One region of the Paenibacillus sp. FSL H7-0940 genome, then DNA from elsewhere that is predicted to be linked to it. Evidence: riboswitches for the same ligand, from Rfam matches in the RefSeq annotation. Region 1 holds a riboswitch; the other holds the start of a gene.
The links. A riboswitch is a leader RNA that binds a small molecule or an ion and turns the genes downstream of it on or off. The one in region 1 is predicted to bind thiamine pyrophosphate.
Positions count from the first base shown of each region.

Region 2: linked by a shared signal. The riboswitch ahead of thiC (phosphomethylpyrimidine synthase ThiC) and the one ahead of tenA (thiaminase II) in region 1 are both predicted to bind thiamine pyrophosphate.

Region 1 is NZ_CP150280.1:1,985,825-1,993,288, reverse strand. Features, by position in the region: gene MHB71_RS08885 (glycoside-pentoside-hexuronide (GPH):cation symporter) at 1-429, shown strand, start outside; gene MHB71_RS08880 (cytochrome P450) at 501-1,721, opposite strand; gene MHB71_RS08875 (endo-1,4-beta-xylanase) at 2,117-4,789, shown strand; TPP riboswitch at 4,997-5,094, shown strand; gene tenA (thiaminase II) at 5,208-5,870, shown strand; gene MHB71_RS08865 (spore coat protein) at 6,081-6,377, opposite strand; gene MHB71_RS08860 (hypothetical protein) at 6,389-6,589, opposite strand; gene MHB71_RS08855 (zinc-dependent alcohol dehydrogenase) at 6,621-7,464, opposite strand, start outside.
Region 2 is NZ_CP150280.1:4,953,713-4,961,176, reverse strand. Features, by position in the region: gene folE (GTP cyclohydrolase I FolE) at 1-302, shown strand, start outside; gene MHB71_RS21790 (lipoate--protein ligase family protein) at 491-1,345, shown strand; gene MHB71_RS21785 (hypothetical protein) at 1,416-1,640, shown strand; gene MHB71_RS21780 (Fe-Mn family superoxide dismutase) at 1,787-3,067, opposite strand; gene MHB71_RS21775 (alpha/beta fold hydrolase) at 3,217-4,242, opposite strand; gene MHB71_RS21770 (IclR family transcriptional regulator) at 4,602-5,345, shown strand; TPP riboswitch at 5,495-5,608, shown strand; gene thiC (phosphomethylpyrimidine synthase ThiC) at 5,993-7,464, shown strand, end outside.

The sequences.
Region 1 (7,464 bases):
CTCCTCGGAGCAGCCGTTCGGTTAGTCGCTCCTGAGAGCATTACATTGGGTCTGGTCTGTTCTATCTTCCAAACGCTTGGTACAATTCCGCTCATGGCAGTAGGTGGAGCAATGGTCACAGACACGATTGAATACGGTGAATGGAAATTTAACAAAAGACTCGTTGGTTTAACGAATAGTGTAATCGGTTTCGGTTCAAAAGTAGGCACAGCCATTGGCACGGCTATGATTGGATGGTTCCTCGCGCTAGGAGGATATGTCGAACAAGCTACAACCCAAGGAGAAGGAGCAAAGCAGGCCATCATTGCGTTGAATATATACGTCCCCATTGTTGTGTTCATTCTTCTTACAGTATTCCTTTACAAAAACAAGCTCGACAAGGAATATCCAACGATTATTAGAGAGCTCGAAGATAGAAGAAGGGCATAATAAGATAAAAGTGTCCTTACACACAGCCAATCGCTTGTGTGTAAGGGCACTTTTAATTTGATAAAATTAGTTCAAAAAAGCTTGGGTGTTACGATGGCTGGCAGGTTTTGAAGAGTCTGTGTACCCGGGTAGAGCTGGCTTGCCGCTTTAAATTTGATTTTTGCAGTAATATCGGAAAAGTGACTCGTGAAACCTCTCAGCACCAGTTGGCCCTCCAGCCTGGCCAATGGAGCGCCCAGACAAAAGTGAGGTCCTTTGCCGAAGGCGAGATGACGATTGCTGTTGGGACGGTAGATATCAAAGCGGGAAGGTTCGGGAAAATGTCTAGGGTCATTGTTGGCTGCACCCAGCCAGGTTAATATAACGTCTCCTTTTTTCATAGGCACGCCCAGGATATCTGTATCCTCTACTACCACACGATCAAGTGTCGTTGGAAAACGATACCTTAACGATTCTTCAACGGTGTTCTCTATCAGTTCTGGATCTGCGGCAATATCCTGATAGATTCCGGGTTGATCATACATAAAACTGTAGAACAGGCTGTTTATCATGTTGGTCGTAGTTTCGTTCCCAGCAGCAAGCAGGCCCAGGCTAAAGGTAACAACCTCTTCATCGGTCAGTTGATCCCCATCCAGCTCAGCAAGTGTGAGATCGGAAATAATGTCCTCGGCAGGATACTTTCTCTTCTGCTGAACAATGGGGAGCAAAAATTCGTTAAATTCCTGCATAGCCGCATACTTCGCATTCATCTGCTCCTGCTCATTACCTGTGGCATTGGGGAAAAATAACATGTCAGACCAGGCTTTGATCTGTGCACGGTGTTGCCTCTCCACCCCAAGCAGATCGGCAATGACAGTAACAGGAAGTGGGACTCCTAGATCTCGAACGATGTCGACATCATCTTTCTCCTTCATCTCAAGCATTAACTCATCAACGATAGCCGCGATTTGAGGCTCCCAGTTTTTCAACTGACGTGGGGTAAAGGCACTAGAGACTAACTTTCTAATATCACGTTGAACAGGGGGATCAACAGAATTGATGTTCACTCTGGTAACTACCGGCGGAACCGGGGAGACACTCCGTTTACGTACACTGGAGAACCGTTTCCAGTCTGTTAGAACGGAATTGACATCATCATAACGATACAGATTCCATACCTGTTGCTCCTCGTCAAAATAGATGGGATGATTCTCCAGCATGTACTCATAGTAAGCATATGGATCCCAAAGTTCTTCAGGTGTCTCTAAATTAGATACCTGATGAATAACGATCGATCTGTTATCAGCCTGCATGTCTCCTCGCCATCCTTTAATGTAGTTTGTGGAAATCTCCAAATAATGATAGCCAATCTATCATTATTTGATTTAAAGGTACCATATATTACACTTATTTAGCAATTAGATGAAATCTTTTACTAAATATCAATTATTTAGAGATATTTTCGAGTCACAGATGGAGAAACATTTTCATATCAAAATGCAGAAAAATGGCGAATAAAGTGTTTCCTAACTAATTTATTGTGTGATATGAACGACCGAGACGGGTATCGCGTATTACCAAGTGATAACATTTTATTGTAATTATTGTAAATTTATTATATGTAAGCGTTATCCAAAGAGCTATAATCTATTTATCTGGATGTTAATCCGTTCAGAAATAATTAGACCCAATCAAGAGGAGGAATTGTATGAAACGGTTACGTCAATGGAATATTGCAGCCTTGGTTCTTGTGCTGATACTCGCCATGCTTCCATTTTCGAATGTCTCACATGCAGCCAAGGCAGTTACGGAAGTGGAGGGAGGTCATTTGAGTACAAACTTTGAAGACGGTACACTTCAGGGGTGGACTCCACGTACAGGTAACGAAAGGCTGACAGTGACACAGCAGGAAGCACACGAAGGTCAGTCCAGTATGCTGGTCGCCAACCGTGAGCGTTCCTATCATGGACCAATGTTATCCATGAAGGATCTGCTTAAGCGTAACCAAGAGTACGAAATTGCGGCATATGTAAGACTTACTCAGGAGCCCACCACGGATCAAACATTACAGCTCACCACATATAAAAAAACAACTGCCGAAAGCTGGAACCCAATCGGTAGCGTGAAAATTGCCAAAGCAGAATGGAATACATGGCACAAAATCACCGGAAAATTTCAGTATAGCGATGATCCCACTGAATTGAATTTGTTCATCGAAACACCCTACATCTCTGAAGATAGCGTAGATACGTTATCGTTCTATGTGGATGATGTATCATTTACTCTGGCCGAGCAACTGGAGATTGAAGAAGGGATTCTGTCTCTGAAAGACCTGTATCAAGATGATTTCCCCATTGGTGCAGCGGTGTATCGCTGGCAGTTGGAAGGCGCATATGGACAACTGCTCACAAAGCACTTTAACAGCTTGACCGCAACCTATGAGATGAAACCGAAGTACATGTCTCCTTCCGAAGGTGTTTATGAGTTCGAGGCAGCCGATCAATATGTTCAGTTCGCCGAGGAGCATGGTATGGGCGTACGCGCACATGCATTGTTGTGGCATATTGATGCAGCAGAGTGGATGTTCAAGGATCCTCAGGGTAACCCTGCGAGTCGAGAATTACTACTTGCCCGGATTCAGGATTACGTTGAAACCGTCATGACCCGATACAAAGGTAAGATCTATGCCTGGGATGTGGTAAACGAGGCGATTGCGGATAGCAATGGTGATGCCAACGGTTTACGTAAAAGTCCCTTTTATGAACTAATCGGTCCGGATTATATTGAGAAAACCTATGAATTCGCTCGTGCAGCCGATCCGAATGCCAAATTATATTACAACGAATACTTCACGGAAATCCCTGAGAAAAGAGAGCATATGTATCAGTTGGTCAAACGACTGAAAGAGAAAGGGCTCATCGATGGTGTGGGTTTGCAATCCCACTATAACCTGGAATCCCCGCCCATCAAGGAAATTGAAAAAACGATCAGCATGTTCGCCGAACTTGGATTGGATATTCAGATCACGGAACTGGATGTTGATAGCGGAATTCCATTTGGTGAAGAGTTGTCCGATGAAGTCGCGGTAAAGCAGGCGTATCGATATAAGGAACTGTTGGATTTGTACAAAAAACACAAAGACCACATTTCTTCAGTTACCTTATGGGGACTCCAAGATGAGAAGTCTTACAACAACCAGGCTATGCTGTTTGATTCAGCCCTGAAGGCCAAAAAAGCATACTGGGGACTCGTGGATGAATCCAGCTTGCCTGTGTTGACACAGAGAGCCGTCTCACTTTCGGGTAAACCGGATATCAAAAAACAGTCACAAGATCCGCTCTGGAACAAAGCGGTGTCTACTACACTGAAGGATGACTCTTCGGGATCAGCCAGTTTCCGCACCTTATGGGATCATAGTAACCTGTATATCCTTGTGGACGTTCAGGATGCAAAGGCAGATGTGAACGACAAAGTAGATATCTTTGTTGATCTCAATAATGGCAAGACCACTTCATATGAAGCAGATGACCGACACGTAATCATTAAGCGGTCGGGCAAAGCTGAGGGCGTGGAGAAGCGTTCATATCGTGTACGCGAGACCAAAGCCGGATATCAGGTTGAATTGTCCATTCCGTGGGGTGGTATCCAAGTCGGATCAGAATATGAAGCCGGATTGGATATCCGTGTGACTGATGGCGGTTCAAGTGGGACACAACCTTATAATCCACTGTACTGGAATGATCGAACACAATTTCAGGAACAGGATACAAGCAAATACGGCGTGATTCAGCTTGCCCCTATGCCCAAATCTGCACAAGCTGTGCAAGGGATTGTTCAGATTGATGGAAAGAAAGACACATCATGGAATAAGGCTGCACCATTTGAAGTAAAACGGTTGAACCAGAGCGAAGGTGCAGAGGCAGTGGCTCGCGCTATGTGGTCAGGTGAGTATCTATACCTGCTGATCGACGTCACTGATCCAAACATCATTACAGACAGCATCAACCCATGGGATCAGGATTCGGTTGAGATTTTCCTGGACGAGAATCACCAGCGCACACCGTATTTTCAATATGATGATGCCCAGTTCAGAATCAGTGCAGACAATGTAGGAACCTTTGCAGGGGGTGCCTCACCTGGACGCCTTGTAAGTGCTGTGAAGAAAACAAATAAAGGATATCTCGTAGAAGCCAGAATTCATTTACAATCATTGACGCCCAAAGCAGGAAATGTTCTCGGTTTCGAGCTTCAAATTAACGACAACCAGGGCGGAGGTAAGCAGAGCGTAGCTAAATGGAATGATACGACCAATGAGAGCTGGAGAAATACTTCCCAGTACGGAATACTCACTTTTGTCGGAAAGAACAAACTCGGGCATTAAACCATCGGCAGTAGTTGCAAGAATAGAAACCATCATAACAGTGGCTGAAACTCAACCATTGTTGTGATGGTTTCCATCGTTTACATACGTCACCAAAGGTGATGAGGGGCGATACAATCTGCCTTGACTATATTTAACAGCCCTTGATATACTAAATGGATGTTATTTTTTCTTTTATGCGGATAAGAAAGTAATCAACTACATACTAACCGTTTGCGAGGGAGCCTTAACCGGCTGAGAGGGTGTTAAACCGACCTTACCTGATTTGGATAATGCCAACGTAGGGATGCAACGATGAAACGCTTTACTTGGGTAGCTCATGCGAACCCCCTTGTTTTAGTGTATTTGTCTGCGAAACATCCTATGGATGTTTCGTTTTTTTGTTTTTAAATACGTACATTATGAATTGGAGGAACACATGTTGACTATTTCAGAGAGACTATATCAGGTAGCACAGCCTGTGTGGAAGGAATGTCTTGAGCATCCTTTTGTTAAAGGGATCGGAGATGGTTCTTTACAGGTTGAACAATTTCGTTATTATTTGCTGCAAGACTACTTGTATCTGTTCGATTATGCCCGTGTATTTGCACTAGGTATCGTCAAGTCGCACGACCCCAAATTGATGCAGTTTTTTAGTAAAAACGTAGATAACATCCTGAATGGTGAAATGAAAATTCATCGTTCTTATATGGAGCGATTAGGAATTACAGAGGATCATGTTTTTCAGGTAAAACCTGCACTGAAAAATGCAGCCTATACTAACTATATGCTCTCTGTTTCCCATGCGGGTGGCATAGCAGAAGTACTTGTATCCATTCTGGCCTGCTCATGGAGCTATGCAGAGATTGGTCAAGTCCTTGCCCAAAAGCCAGGTGCAGCTGAGCATCCTTTTTACGGAGAGTGGATCACAGGATATGCTTCCTCTGAATACAACAGCAACAATCAATCCCTAGTGACGTTAACTGATAAGCTATTAGAAGGCTGTAGCGAGGGAACGTACCAACGGATGGAGGATATTTTCGTGATGTGCAGTCGCTTTGAGCTTGATTTTTGGGAAATGTCATGGAAGCTGGAGCCTTAAGTTCACTGTAGTCAATTAAAGTAGAGAGCAGCGGCCATAAACAGTCTCAGGATAGAAATAAGTAGAATACGTAAAGGAACGCTTGCAATAAGCGTGTTTCGTGACGATGCCAAAAAAAGGGCGGATAGTATCCGCCTTTTTTCATTGTTGAAATTCTTGACACAGGGACATTTTGTTCTCTGAAGTCTCTGGCTAAAATCAAAAAGGGTGTCAGGACGGAATGTTCATAGCAGTCTGAATGTTTTTCAGATCGAGCTGAATTTGCTCTGCAATATGGTAAGGGTGGTATAAACCATGCTGCACCATGTAATTTGATATCTTTTCATGAGAATCTATGGCTTCATCGAGCTGTTTCATCAAAATTTGTTTGATTTCGGGGGTGGCACATTCGGTCACAGCCATGGCGTAGTTTCTGACACCGCTCTTGGCGTTCATCAAAAAATCCATTGCGATCACGTCATCGGTCAGCGTATTAAGACCAGTCATGTGTTCTAATATTGGGTTCATTTTTTTATCTCCTATACAGTCGCTTTAGACAGCACTCCACCGAGCTCCTGAAGCTGCTGTTGTGATAAGATCGCATCTTGTTGCAAAATTTGCTTGAGCTCCGGGTCGGTTACCAGAGCTTGCATGGTCTTGGATTTAGTCATACAAACCGTCTTGAACGCAGCTATTTCATGTACCTCGAGAATCTCATGCAAAGCGTATGTGGAATCCATTCAGATTGTCCTCCCATGTATCTATTCATATTTAAGGCTTTAAGATGACTTTAATGCAATCGTCCGTTTTTGTATCGAACACTTCATAGCCCCGTTTGGCCTCGCTGAGCGGAATGACGTGCGTAACAATGTCGCCAGGGTCCACTTTGCCAGACGTAACCAACTCGTACATGTATGGCATGTAGTGAATGACCGGAGCTTGTCCGGAACGGATATTCACGTTTCGCTGCATGATATCACCGAGCGGGAATCCGTTATAACGTCCGCCGTATACCCCAGTGACTTGAATGGTGCCACCTTTGCGAACAGCCTGAGATGCAATGATAAATGCGCTCATGGTGCCGCCTTGCAGTTTCATACCGCTGGCTAGAAATTCAAGATCGCTCATCTTGCCGTCCATTCCTACCGCATCAATGACAACATCGGCGCCGCCTTTGGTCATTTCCTTGAGAGTGTTCCCAATATTCTTATCCTGTTCGAAGTTTACTATTTCCACATTGTTTGTTCGCTTCGCATGCTTTAAGCGGTAATCGACATAGTCGACGGCTATGACCCGCTTAGCTCCTTTCAGCCAGCAGAACTTCTGGGCTAGGAGTCCGACCGGGCCGCAGCCGAGCACAATGACCGTATCTCCATTTTTAACGCCGGCGTTATCTACGCTCCAGAATGCCGTCGTCATGGCATCGGCGATCAAGCTTAGCTTTTCGTCCGGTTGTTCGCAGTTTTCAGGGATCTTAAAGTGGGTAAAATTAGCAAATGGGACCCGTAAATACTCCGCTTGCCCGCCGGGATATCCGCCGGTCGTTCCGGAGTAGCCGAAATATGCGCCCATATCCCCGTGTTCGTTGGAATTGTCACATTGGCTTTCCAGCTGA
Region 2 (7,464 bases), 3.0 Mb from region 1:
AGGTGCACATTGGGTATGTACCAAGCGGCAAGATCGTTGGTCTGAGCAAAATGGCTCGTCTGGTCGAAGCAGTAACACGTCGCCTGCAAGTTCAGGAACGTATTACTTCACAGATCGCTGACATTCTGACAGAGGCCGTTGAACCTCATGGAGTTATGGTCGTTGTGGAAGGCGAGCACTTGTGCATGTGTTCCCGCGGCGTGAAGAAACCGGGAAGCAAGACGGTAACGTCTGCTGTACGTGGTTCTTTCCGTGAGAATCCGGCACAACGTGCGGAGTTCTTGTCTTTGGTAAAAGATTAAGATCAGGTATGTCCACTCGCTGGACAAGCCGGATGAGTAAGTTCCTTTGGTTTTGGAAGCAGCAGTTTCTAGCCATAGGATGTGATATAAATAAGCCGTGTTCCCTGGGAACCGGCTTATTTATATATGCGTTGTCATTCCTATATACTGGATACATATGAATTCGTTAAGCCGGAGGTAATGGAACGATGAGTGTACCTTCCCATTCAGATCAACCGGTTCAGCCGGAAAAGGGACTACAGGCAGATCAGCAGGCTTCAATGCGTCTGCAAATCTGGGAGACACCACTCATGCGACAAGGTAGCAGTGTACTCGAAGCTTTTGCTTGGGAAGAAGTTATGTGCAGGCGGGTTGGGGCAGGGCATCTACCAGTTGCACATATATGGAGACACCCAGATGCCTTTGTAGCGGGTCTGCGTGACCGCAGGTTGCCACAGGCTGTAGAAGCGATGGAACAGATTAGAAGCCAAGGGACAGCGGTCTGTGTTCGGCCTTCCGGTGGAGCGGCAGTACCCTTGAACCCAGGGGTAGTTAATGTGTCGCTGATTCTGCCTAATCCCGGACATGCCATCAATATTCATGATGATTTCCGGGAAATGGCTTCGATTATTGCCGAGTCGCTAACGCCGTGGTCGAATCAGGCGCAAACTGGCGAGGTTCAAGGTGCTTTTTGCCCGGGAGATTATGATGTCAGTGTAGGTGGATTGAAATTCTGTGGTATTGCCCAGCGCAGGCAGGCAAAGGCGTATATCATTACGGCTTTTATCATCGTGGACGGTCAGGGTGATCAATTGGCAGCAGATGTGCGACAATTCTATCAGCATGCAGCAGGCGGGGCGAGTGAAGGATATCCCGATGTTCAGCCTGGCACGATGGCAAGTCTGAAAGAATTGGCAGGTGTACCTTCAGCTGCGGCATATACTGCGGCTTTGGTTCGAACATTGCGAGATCGCTATCCACAGACGGAGACCAGCAGGGTGCTTAGCGTTGGCTCTGAAGAAGTACGCCTGACAGCTGAGCAGATGAAGCTGCGCTACGATTAACACTTTTTACTAGGGCTTGGAATTGGTTAATAGAGATGATATGATGTGATTTCGGAAGGAGAGTGTTAGGATGGACACATTGAGATATACGTATTTATATGAGGTTGTATCAACAGGCGAAAAATCCGAGTTCAGCCAAATGGCAACAAGCAAGGAAGAGGCTGCTGCACTGATCGTTGCACGTATAGCCGATCTGGAGTTTACAGATGAGTCTGATATCAAGCTGGGCGATCTGATCTCCATTAGCAAACAGGTTGGCGACAACTATGTGGCGTGCGAGGGCTGTGCTTCTTAAGTGAACATTTAGAAATAGGAAGTCTCTCAAAATACAAGCAAGTCTCTTTTTACAAGAGGCTTCTTTTTTGTCTACACCAAAAGAGATATCTTTCAGTCATTTGGCTGAAGATATCTCTTTTTTCTCTAAACCATCTAACCCCAAGCTTAATAAGGCGGCCACAACAACTTGCGTGCCGTTTCGTAACGCTCGGCCACAGCGGGCCAGTAGACAACGTTCCACCAATCCTCGATATACTTTTTGCGTTCATTCTGATGCTTCAGATAGTAGGCATGTTCCCACACATCCAGTGGCAGGAGTGGTACGATATCGGACTGGGACAGGTTCTGGTGTTTTTCCGCCTGCAAAATCTCCAAACGATGTGCTCTCGGGCTCCAGACAAGCATCGCCCAGCCACTGCCTTCCACCTTGTTCGCGGCTTCTGTGAATTGATTCTTAAACGCTTCATAACTTCCGAAATCCCGCTTGATCTGCTCTGCCAGCATACCGGAAGGTTTGCCGCCACCAGCAGGATTCATAATTGTCCAGAAGATCGTATGCAGGTAGTGGCCTGCCCCGTTGAAGGCAAGTTCACGTTCCCAATGTTTGATGAGTTCAAAGTTATTCTTTTTTCGCGATTCCGCCAGCTTTTTCTCTGCTACATTTAGTCCGTCCACATAAGATTGATGGTGTTTGTCATGATGGATACGCATCGTCAGCTCATCAATATGTGGCTCCAGCGCATTGTACGCATAGGGGAGAGGAGGCAGTGTGTGTCCTCCAATGGGAACTGGCTTCTCTTTTACGGGAGGTGCTGTAGAACTGGGTGTGGCTTGTGTTGTTCCGGTAGAAGGTGGTTGAATGGTTGCGGATTGGATATGAGCTGAACCGGCAGGTGCATTTACATTCCCCTCTGGAGAAGTTGGAGCTTCTGAAGCTTGGCGATGGACACTTCCTGACACTGACGTATGCAACGCATTTTCCAGAAAAAGTGATGGCTCCGAATCCGTTTCGCGTAAGATGCCAGGTTGGCCAAGCGTATCCAATACACCCAGAAAATACTCCGACTCGCGGATAAAATGCAGAATGAGTACTTTGGCAAGCGGAACAGCTTGCACAGCAGCACTTTGCTCCAGAAGAACATACAGCTGTTTGATGAACTCTCTCGATTGCTGCCGAGCTGCCAACACAAGTTGATCGATACAACGAACGATGTAGGGAGCAGGTGGATGGGTTGCGGGCAATAGTTGTTTTAAAAGCTGATTGGCTACTCGCTCACTGTTTGCAAAGGTAACCTCCCATTCCTCCAGTAGCTTGACGTATGGGGGCTCCAGATCAGGAACCAGGGCACGAATGACGAGTGTATGTTCTTTCTCCTGCTCTTTCCAGAAACGGATTTCCTCCAATGTCCGCAGAGGCAGCAGGTGACCATATTCATACCAGTTCATCTATGTTGAACCTCCTTCAGATGAAATTCATTGCATGCAGACCGTCTGTTCATGCGTCCCAAGAGTATATTCCGCGAGCTTGTTGTCCTATGAGTGCAAAAAAAAGAGCCCCTGAGGGCTCTGGAAAAAATTCAATGATTGAAATTTGGTTATTCTCCACTATTGGTGTTTTCCACATCGTCACTGCTTGTTTTCGTTACATGACTCAGGAAAGTTGAGACACGGCGCAGATATTCCTTTGGATGCTCCCGGAAGATCAACTCATGATGCGCATCCTGGACAATCCATACATCGGAGTACGGATTGGTCTGGTTGGCGGCGAGTTGCTCCGCAATTGGATAAGGCGCCTTCTCGTCCTCTGTACCATGGATGAAGAAAATCGGGAACGGATAATCTTTCTTTTTCACTTCCTGGTATGGAATCTGTTGTAATCCGGTACCATTCAGAACAGGGAACAACAGTTTCATGATCTCCAGTGTAGGCTGACGCGGGAGATCGATCTGGTTGTGAATGTTGTGGTACAGCGTATCTGGCTCCAGCAGGAACGCACTGTCCAGAATCATCGCATCTACTTCCTGCGTAATCAATCCGGTTTGAAGCGCTGTACCGGCACCCATCGAGAAGCCCCAGACAACCAGTTCCTGCGCACCACGTTGCTTGGCGAACTGGATCGCACCGAGCAGTTGCTGTGACTCAGCTTTGCCACCTGTGGCTACAGCTTTGTTCACCTGTGAGGCGAAGCCATAATCGAACATGACCACGTTAAACCCAAGTTGATGGGCATAGTGTGCCAGGTCATACATGGGTACCCATGTTTCTTCACGATTAGCACCATAGCCGTGACTGAAAATAATCGTTTTGCTTGCAGCATTGTCAGCAGGTATATACCATCCCTGCATCGTCCGGCTGCCATCTGCTGCCGGGAACGTGATATCTTCATACTTCATGTTCTTGGCTTGCATCGGATTGGAGAAGACTGGCGCTACCGTTGGATTGGATAATACCCATGCGATATAACCATGCAGTGCAATAAAACAAAACAGTAGAAAAAATACAACGGAGAGCAGCAACGCTACGATAATATGTTTGAACCGAATCAGCCTCGGTGATAGGGAAGAGGGCAGATCGGACACTTTTGTTTGCAGCGGGGCTTCGCTCTGGGATGATTGATACATGAATGCCCCTCCTTTGAAGTTCAGTTGAAGATAACAACGACATGTAAAGAGAATTGCGTCGATTTCAGAGCCTGCTTCAGAGCGATATCTTAATGTAATATATCTTTATCGTATGTTCCAATATAGTCAAAGTCAATTGATTGAGGGCATTTGTTACGCAATTGTTATATAGTTCTTAAGATATATGGGTAACATTACCTTAGTGTGTAAATTACAGGGGATTAAGTCTTATAAAAAGGAAAAATTTATACGTTGGCCTATTTTGATTTTGGCTCTTTTTGGTTTACAGATGAGACCGTTTCTCATATAATTTATGTAACCAAGTTTCATGTGATGAAACATGAGGAGGGCATTATGCCATGGAAGATCGCAAGTTAACCGTCCGGGCTGTGGAACGGGCGCTGGATATATTATTATGTTTTACCACACGCAGTGATCTGGGACTCACCGAAATTGCCAGCCAGATCGGCCTGCACAAAAGTACAGTCCACCGCTTGATGGCTACGCTGGAGGATCGAGGGTTCGTGATCCGCGATGCAGCAACAGAGAAGTACCGACTTGGCATCCGAATCTGGGAGCTGTCAGCTCATATGTCCCGCAGTGATGATCCCGCTATTCTGCTGCTGCCTGCGATGGAGCGACTGAGAGATCGATTGGGGGAGACCGTGAGTCTGTACCTGCGTGATGGGAGTGAAAGGATACGGATTCAAGCTGTGCAAAGTGATCAGGCGATCCGCCGAGTCGCTCCAGTGGGTGTTAGACTCCCGCTGTCTGTGGGCGCTTCCAGCAAAGTCCTGATGGCGTTTGCCACGGACGAGGATCGTGAAGAACTGATGAACGGGCCGGAATGGCCGGTGTTTATTGATCCCGCGGTGTATTTGGCGCAGATGGGAGATATCCGGGATAACGGATATGCGACGAGTTATGAGGAACGTGAGCCGGGAGCTGCCGCGGTATCTGTACCGATTATGGATCGCAGAGGCAATATTGCAGCTGCGCTCTCGGTCTCAGGACCTGTCAGTCGACTCTCGCAGGAGACATTGCATGAATACGCACCTGTGTTGAAGGATGCTGCTACGCAAATGGGGCTCATGTTATCCTGATGTTGATGTAAGTTTTTTCTCTAATAGAGTTTGATCATTTGGAATATAAAGGTTGTTTTTATGTTCCGGTTGCGCTACTCTGTAATGGACGGCCCAACGGAGCCAGCTTCATTGAATATGAACGGCGGCTTATGTAAGCCGCAACTTATTAACGTTACTGGGGGAGTCCGAATTGTCCGGACTGAGACGGAATCGCATGAGATTCCGGACCCTTTGCACCTGATCTGGATCATACCAGCGTAGGGAAGTAATCGGCGATATGACCACAACCACCACATGATGTGACCCTTGTAGGGCTCCGTTAAGGAGCTGCATAAAGGTGCATTATTGGTGATGGACATAAAAGTCGGTTCCTTCGGGGACCGGCTTTTTTATATACAGGGAACGGGCGATATAGCGCGGATTTTATGGGCCTCTTTTTCGATAACCTGCGGAAGTGGGCTTGGATGAGGAGGGAAGTCTTATAGATCGATGATCTGTGGCAGCCTCCGTCTGTTGTTAACTGTACATGAAAAGTGTCTCCCCTGGTCTGGTGTAGGATCGCTCTTTCTTCTCTGCATTGCGCATGATTTGGGACAGGTACGTAAGCGAGCTAATGATGAAACCAACCAAACAAGCGACGAACACTGAGGAGGAGACAAGTGAACATGAGTACAGGAAATCAAACGGGACAACAAGCGACGGAGCAGGGACATAACGATCAGCAGGTGGAAAAAGAAACAGGAGCGGCCGGACGGGTTCAGCCCTTTCCGGGCAGCCGCAAAGTCTACATTCAGGGCTCACGGCCGGACATTGCTGTACCGGAGCGTGAGATAGCCCTTCATGACACGAATACTCCCCAAGGGGTGGAGCATAACGAACCGCTGCGTGTCTACGATACGAGCGGCCCCATGACCGATCCCGAATTTCATGCGGATATCCGCGCAGGTCTGCCAGCTCTGCGCACTCGTTGGATCACAGAGCGTGGCGATGTTGAAGCTTATCAGGGCCGTATGGTTAAACCGGAGGATAACGGACTGAAGCCCGGAGGGAAGAGAGCCGGCGCTGAAGAGTACCCCGGATTACGTGGCAAACCGTTGCGGGCACAGCCGGGACGTTGTGTGACTCAGATGCATTACGCGAGGCAGGGAGTCATTACGGCAGAGATGGAATTCGCCGCCATTCGTGAAGGCGTGGAACCGGAATTTGTGAGACAGGAGCTGGCGAGTGGACGGGCCATTCTGCCATCCAACATCAATCACCCGGAGAGTGAGCCGATGTTGATCGGTCGTCATTTTCACGTGAAGATCAATGCCAACATCGGCAACTCTGCCGTATCTTCCTCCATCGAGGAGGAGGTCGAGAAGATGACTTGGGCAGTACGATGGGGATCGGATACCGTGATGGATCTATCCACAGGCAAAAACATTCATACCACCCGGGAATGGATTATCCGCAATTCACCTGTGCCGATTGGTACGGTGCCGCTGTATCAGGCGCTGGAGAAGGTGAATGGCGAAGCGGAAGCGCTGACCTGGGAGTTGTACCGTGACACGCTCATTGAGCAGGCAGAGCAGGGCGTGGACTACTTTACGATTCATGCTGGTGTATTGCTGCGTTACATCCCCATGACCGCCAAGCGTATGACAGGCATTGTGTCCCGGGGTGGTTCCATTATGGCAGCATGGTGCCTTGCGCATCATCAGGAGAATTTTTTGTACACCCATTTTGAAGAAATCTGCGAGATTATGAAAAGGTATGATGTGGCGTTTTCACTGGGAGATGGACTTCGTCCAGGCAGTATCTACGATGCGAATGACGAAGCTCAGATGGCGGAACTGGCCACGCTTGGGGAACTGACGCAGATCGCATGGAAGCATGATGTGCAGGTGATGATCGAAGGCCCGGGTCATGTGCCGATGCATAAGATCAAGGAGAATGTGGACTTGCAGATGGAGATCTGTAAAGAAGCACCGTTCTACACACTTGGGCCGCTAACGACCGACATTGCGCCAGGATATGATCACATCACATCCGCCATTGGGGCAGCCATGATTGGCTGGTTCGGCACGTCCATGCTCTGTTATGTTACGCCAAAAGAACATTTGGGCCTGCCCAACAAGGATGATGTGCGGGAAGG